DNA from 3 places in the Cetobacterium sp. NK01 genome. Region 3 is predicted to be linked to each of the others. Evidence: riboswitches for the same ligand, from Rfam matches in the RefSeq annotation. Region 3 holds a riboswitch; each other region holds the start of a gene.
What was found. A riboswitch is a leader RNA that binds a small molecule or an ion and turns the genes downstream of it on or off. The one in region 3 is predicted to bind lysine.

Region 1 (2,281 bases), on a different contig from region 3:
ATAGTTATGTTCTCCTAAATCCTCTCTATAATATTTCATATTTCCATCAATAGCCTCTGTCAAAATAATTTCATCTGTTGGAACACCTATTGGCATAACAAAAAGTGGTATATATTCATTAGATAAGTTCAATAAAGATAAAATCTCATCTTTTTTTACAGGTTCCATAAAGTTAGCACCATATCCTAATGATGTAGCTATTAATTTCATGTTTTGAAGAGCTATTCCACAATCTGCATAAATAAAATTTAGAGGCAATTTAGGTGGGTTATCTGTAAAAATTACTATATATGCTCCTGGAGCTTCATCTTCCAGTGGTTTCCATTCAATTTGACTAGCCCAAATCACATCTTTAAAAAGTTTACTACAAGTTTCTTTGTCATTAATTAAAAAATACCTTAAAAATTGTTTGTTAGCACCTGCCGATGAAAAATGTGCTCCCTCTATAATTTTCATCAAATCTTTCATAGGAACAACTATATTTTTAAAACTTCTATGAGAACGAGCATTTTTAATTAAATTTAAAATTTCCATTTACTACCTCCTAATTTTTTTAACTTATAAATAAAAGAGAGGAGTTTATCATAAACTCCTTTCTTTTTTTGATAAATATACATTGTTAACTTTTTGGAAAAGATATCACTTTTCCTAGAAAATAAAATTTGGGAAGGTTTTATGAGAAGTAAAAACTTCTGTCTATTACTTCTTATATTATATTAAAATTCCTTTTTTTAAATAAAAAAATAAAAGACTTGCTTTTAATTTTTTTTTGTGTTAGCATATTTTTAACAAAAAAAATAAAGGTAGAGGTTGCAAATAACAATAGTAAGTTAATGGAGTTAGACAAGGCTTTGAAATTAACTGAAAGGGAAGTTTGCCGAAATAAAAATTTAGGTCAAAAATTTTTATTGGGCATATAGAAAATATCTATATGACTGTCATTAGTATTTCTAATGTTGTGCTATCCTAAAATTGTAAATAATTTTTATACGTATACTTATAATGAATTTTTACAAAACTACCATAAAATTTATGGTAGTTTTTTTTGTTAAAAAATTTAAAATAATACAAACGGAGGAATTAGAAATGACATACTTAAATACGGTTAACAATATTTTTAGCTTTTTAAATCCTATAACAGATCTCTTGTGGGAATTTCCTAGAAATTTTGAACTTTATAAATCTATTCCAATAATTGGTGAATTTTCATTAGCTATTTTATTATTAATTGGATGCGGACTATACTTTACACTAAAACTTAATTTTGTTCAAGTACGATACTTTAAAAAAAGTATTGAAATTTTAAAAAATAAAAACGAAACAAAAGTTGGGATTTCTCCAATGGCTTCTTTTTTATTAAGTAGCGCTACAAGAATTGGCCCAGGTAATATTATGGGAGTTACAGGTGCTGTTTTAGCAGGAGGACCTGGTGCTTTATTTTGGATGTGGGTTAGTGCATTTTTTGGAATGGCAACATGTTTTGTCGAAGCAACACTTTCTCAAATTTTTAAAGAAAAAAATGGAGATGATTATGTTGGAGGAATTGCTTATTATGGAAGACGTCTTATTAAAAATAGTAAATTAGTTGGATTTTTAATAGCTTTTGCATATATTCTTTATGCATTATTTACTTTACCTTCACAGGTTTTCCATATGTTTACAGCTTTTGGATCTGTTGCTAGTCAAATTACTGGAAATTCTTATGCTAGAACTGATATGATTTATTTAGTTATAGGGCTTTGTATAATTTTATTTACAACGATCATTATATTTGGCGGTATAAAAAGAGTGGCTGCTGTTACAGATTATATAGTTCCTATAATGGCAGTAACATATTTTATTATAGCTTTATTTTTAATTGCAACAAACTTAGATAAAGTTCCTTATTTTTTTACTTCAGTTTTTAGCCAAGCTTTTTCTCCTGACGCTATTTTTGGAGGTGCTATGGGAATAGCTTTACAACAAGGTATAAAAAGAGGACTTATGTCTAACGAGGCTGGTCAAGGAACTGTTACTATGGCTGCAGCTGCAGCTGATGCAAAACATCCTGTGGAGCAAGGATTTATTCAATCCTTCGGTGTTTTTATAGATACTTTTGTCATCTGTACAATTTCAGGCTTCTTAGTCATAATTGCAAATTTATGGAATTTAGATGGATTTGATTTTCTATCATTAAGAGGAGATAAATTAGGATATTTTATAATGTCATTAAAAACACTTTCTCCTTCAATATTAGAAAAACCTATTCAACTTCTTGTTGCTATGTGTTATGGTATGTTTG
Region 2 (2,281 bases), 1.1 Mb from region 3:
ACCACAACTTAACTCAGTTAAGAACAGCTGAAACTGAAAAATATGCACACGTTACTTTCTTCTTTAATGGAGGAAAAGAAACTGAATTTAAAGGTGAAGAAAGAATATTAGTTGCATCTCCAAAAGTTGCAACATATGATTTACAACCAGAAATGTCAGCTCCAGAATTAACAAAGAAAGTTTTAGAAGCTTTAGATTCTGATAAGTTTGATGTTATTGTAATGAACTTTGCTAACCCTGATATGGTAGGACACACTGGTGTATTTGATGCAGCTGTAAAAGCGATAAAAGCTGTTGATAAAGGTGTGGGAGAAATTGTTAATAAAGTACTAGAGTTAGATGGAACAGTATTAATAACAGCTGACCATGGGAATGCAGAAAAAATGGTGGATCCAGTAACTAATGAAGCGTTTACTGCGCATACAACAAATGAAGTACCATTTGTATATGTTTCTAATAATTTTAAAGGAGAATTAAACCACGGAAAGTTAGCTGATGTGGCTCCAACAATGCTAGAAATATTACATATTGAGAAACCTGCTGAAATGAACGGTGTTTCTTTAATAAAAAAATAATTGACAGAGAAAACAAATAATGATACTATAATTTAAAGTTTCGAAAATTTAATATTTAGGTAGAGGTTGCGAATAACAAGAGTAACTCAATGGAGCTAGACAGAGCTGTGAAGTTGAGAGAAAGGGGAATTCGCCGAAATAAAGATTGTGTCAAAAATCTTTATTGGGCATGTGAAAAAAATTCACATGACTGTCATCAGATGGACTCTGGTGTTGTGCTATCCAAAATTTGTGATATATTTTGCAGATTAGCTACCGTATTTTTTATACGGTAGTTTTTTTTACCTAAAATTTCAGTGAAACTAAACTAATAAAATTAAACTTGGAGGTTTTAGGATGAACAGAATAACAGAACTATTAAAATTAAGTCCAGTTGCAGTATTGGCAATGTTAATGTTTATGGGATATGATGCATTAATTGCTGCCCCAATAGCAACAGTATACGCAGCATTAGTTGCAGGGGTTGTAGAAAAGAAAAAAGTAAATGATATAATAGAAGCAGTTATAAATAACGCAAAAGAGATGCAAGTAGCATTCTTTATATTAATGGTTGCATATGCTATGGCTGAAGTATTTATGTCCACAGGAGTTGGAGCATCAATAATAAATTTAGCATTAAATGTAGGTTTAACAGGAAGAACAGTTGCAGTTGTTGGAATTGTTGTGACATCAGTTTTATCTATAGCAACAGGAACAAGCTGGGGAACATTTGCTGCTTGTGCACCTATATTTTTATGGCTTAACCATATTGTAGGAGGAAACATTGCTTTAACAGTAGGAGCGATAGCTGGTGGAGCATGTTTTGGAGATAACATAGGACTTATATCAGATACAACAATAGTAAGTTCTGGAATTCAAAAAGTTGAAGTAATAAAGAGAATAAGACACCAAGGATATTGGTCTGGAATGGTTTTAATTTTAGGAATAGTGGCATTTTATATAGCAGGAGTTGTGATGGGATTACCTACAACTACAGGAGATGCAGCAACAGCTATAGGACAAATACCTGAAGAAGTTTGGACAGTGCTAGCAGAAAAAAGAGAATCGGCGGTAACATTATTAAACCAAGTTAAAACAGGTGTGCCAACTTATATGATAATACCTTTAATTCTTGTTTTAATAGCAGCGTTTAGAGGATTAACAACACTTTTATGTTTGTTTATAGGTATATTTGCAGCATATATATTAGGTATGTTTGCAGGAACAGTTGAAAACACAGGAGCATTTTTAAATCTACTATATTCAGGATTTGAGGGTGCAGGATCTTGGGTAATTGTAATGATGATGTGGGTTGCTGCATTTGGCGGAATTATGAAGCTTATGGATGCTTTCAGACCTTTATCAAATATAGTGGTTGCAGTATCAAAAAATGTAAGACAACTTATGTTTTGTAATGGAGTATTATCGATATTAGGAAATGCCGGTTTAGCAGATGAGATGGCTCAAATAGTTACTATGGGACCAATTATAAGAGAGATTGTTGAGAAAAATGTTGAAGGATCACCAGAGGATATTGAGACACTAAGACTTAGAAATGCAACATTTAGTGATGCTCTAGGAGTGTTTGGATCACAACTAATTCCATGGCATGTATATATAGGATTTTATTTAGGAATAGCTCAAGCTGTTTATCCATTGTATAAATTTAGTGCAATGGATATAATCAAATTCAATTTCTTAGCATTAATAGCAGTATCAACAATTTT
Region 3 (2,281 bases):
TAAATATTTGCTAGGAACATCAATGGCAAGACCAGTTATTGGAAAAGCTTTAGTTGAGGTGGCCCATATAGAAGGGACGAAATATATAGCTCATGGAGCAACGGGTAAGGGAAATGATCAAGTAAGATTTGAATTAGCTATAAAAGCTTTGGATCCATCTTTGAAAATAATAGCTCCTTGGAGAATTTGGGATATTAAATCAAGAGAGGAAGAGATTGAATATCTAGAGAAAAATGGAATTACACTTCCGTTTCATAAAAAATCTCCTTATAGTAGAGATGAGAATTTATTTCATGTAAGTCATGAGGGGTTTGACTTAGAATGTCCTTCAAAAGAGCCTAACTATGAGAATGTTTTACAATGGGTTAAGACTCTAGAAGCAGCAAATGAAAAATCTGAGTACATAAGCATTGAATTTATAAAGGGAGTTCCTGTTGCAATAAATGGAGAAAAAATGAGTGGAGTAGAAATTATAAAACAATTAAATAAAATTGGTGGAAATCATGGAATTGGTGTTTTAGATATGGTTGAAAATAGATTGGTTGGAATGAAATCAAGAGGAGTTTATGAAACTCCAGGAGGAACGATTTTATTTTTTGCTCATGAAGAGTTAGAAAGATTGTGCTTAGATAAAGATACGTATCAAGAAAAAATAAAACTATCACATGATTTTTCAAAATTAGTCTATAATGGGCAATGGTTTACAACTTTAAGAAAAGCTATAACAGCTTTTGTAGACATAACTCAAGAGTTCGTGACGGGGGAAGTAAAGCTAAAATTATATAAAGGAAATATTATTTTAGCAGGAACGACATCTCCATTTACACTATATTCAGAGGAATATTCAACTTTTGAAAAAGATAGTGTTTATAATCAAAAAGATGCAGAAGGATTTATAAATCTTTTTGGATTACCGATTAAAATAGAAGCACTTTTAAGAAAAAACTTTTGACATTTGAAAAAAAATATGATATTCTGCCTTAAATTAATATTTTGATAGAGGTTGCAAATTTTATTAGTAAATAAACTGAGATTAGTAGATCAAAGATGTTTGTTAAAAGGAAAATTTGCCGAAGTTTAAGTTTTTCTACTAAAAAATTTAAGCTGGGTACATAAAGAATATTTATGTAACTGTCACCAAATTGGTGTTGTGCTATCGTGGATTATTTTAAGCTAACATAGTTGAAATGAGAGTTTTAAGCGATGGTTATTTTTTTGACTATCGCTTTTTTTATTATTAAAATCATCTAAGGAGGAACTAATGAGAGTAGTAAAAAAATTTGGGGGAAGCTCAGTTGCAACAATAGAAAAAATAAAAGATATAGCTAAAGATATATCTAAAAACTATAAATATGGTGATGAAATTGTAATTGTAGTTTCAGCTATGGGAAAAACAACAGATGAGTTGATAAAATTAGCTAAAGAGATTTCAGAAACTCCAGATGTAAGAGAACTTGATTCATTATTATCAACAGGAGAGCAAAAATCAATCTCTCTTTTAAGTATGGCATTAAAAGAAATTGGATGTAAGGCTATCTCTTTAACTGGTGCTCAAGCAGGGATAAGAACAGGTGGAACACATACTAAAAATAAAATCGAAAGCATAAAAATTGATAGAATAGAAAAGCATTTAAAAGATGGAAAAATTGTAATTGTTGCTGGATTTCAAGGGGTAAATGAAGATGGCGATATAACAACATTAGGAAGAGGTGGATCTGATACGAGTGCTGTTGCCTTAGCTGCAGCATTAAAGTGCGATTGCGAGATATATACAGATGTTACAGGAATATATGGTGTAGACCCTAGAGTTTATAAAAATGCTAAAAAACTTGAAAAAATTTCATACGAGGAGATGATGGAGATGGCAAATTTAGGTGCAGGAGTAATGGAGACTAGAGCAGTTGAAATAGGGAAAAAATATGGTGTTAAGATTTACGTTGGACAAACTTTAGGAGTTGAAACAGGAACATATATATGTGATAATAGTGAAATAATTGAAAAAAAAGCTGTAACAGGAATATCTATAAATAAAAATGTTATAATGGTAAATTTAGAAAACTTTTTAGCAATTCCTAAAAATGTAGCAATCATTTTTAATAATTTAGCTAAGCATAGTGTTAATGTTGATATGATATCACAAAATGAAGTTGAAAACGTTAAGGGAAGTATAGGATTTACTTGTCCTTTGACAGATGAGCACTTTTTAAATAGATCATTAGAGGAGATTGCTAAGGAGATTCCAGATATAGAGGTTACAAAAAGAACAGGAGTTGTAAAAATA

Region 1: another riboswitch for lysine. It lies ahead of NON08_RS12850 (alanine/glycine:cation symporter family protein); the one in region 3 lies ahead of NON08_RS01860 (aspartate kinase).
Region 2: another riboswitch for lysine. It lies ahead of NON08_RS07125 (Na+/H+ antiporter NhaC family protein); the one in region 3 lies ahead of NON08_RS01860 (aspartate kinase).

The regions. Positions count from the first base shown of each region.
Region 1 is NZ_JANIBO010000004.1:6,961-9,241, reverse strand. It holds gene NON08_RS12855 (nitroreductase family protein) at 1-534, opposite strand, end outside; lysine riboswitch at 797-972, shown strand; gene NON08_RS12850 (alanine/glycine:cation symporter family protein) at 1,087-2,281, shown strand, end outside.
Region 2 is NZ_JANIBO010000001.1:1,457,695-1,459,975, forward strand. It holds gene gpmI (2,3-bisphosphoglycerate-independent phosphoglycerate mutase) at 1-575, shown strand, start outside; lysine riboswitch at 628-804, shown strand; gene NON08_RS07125 (Na+/H+ antiporter NhaC family protein) at 921-2,281, shown strand, end outside.
Region 3 is NZ_JANIBO010000001.1:374,038-376,318, reverse strand. It holds gene NON08_RS01865 (argininosuccinate synthase) at 1-952, shown strand, start outside; lysine riboswitch at 990-1,164, shown strand; gene NON08_RS01860 (aspartate kinase) at 1,262-2,281, shown strand, end outside.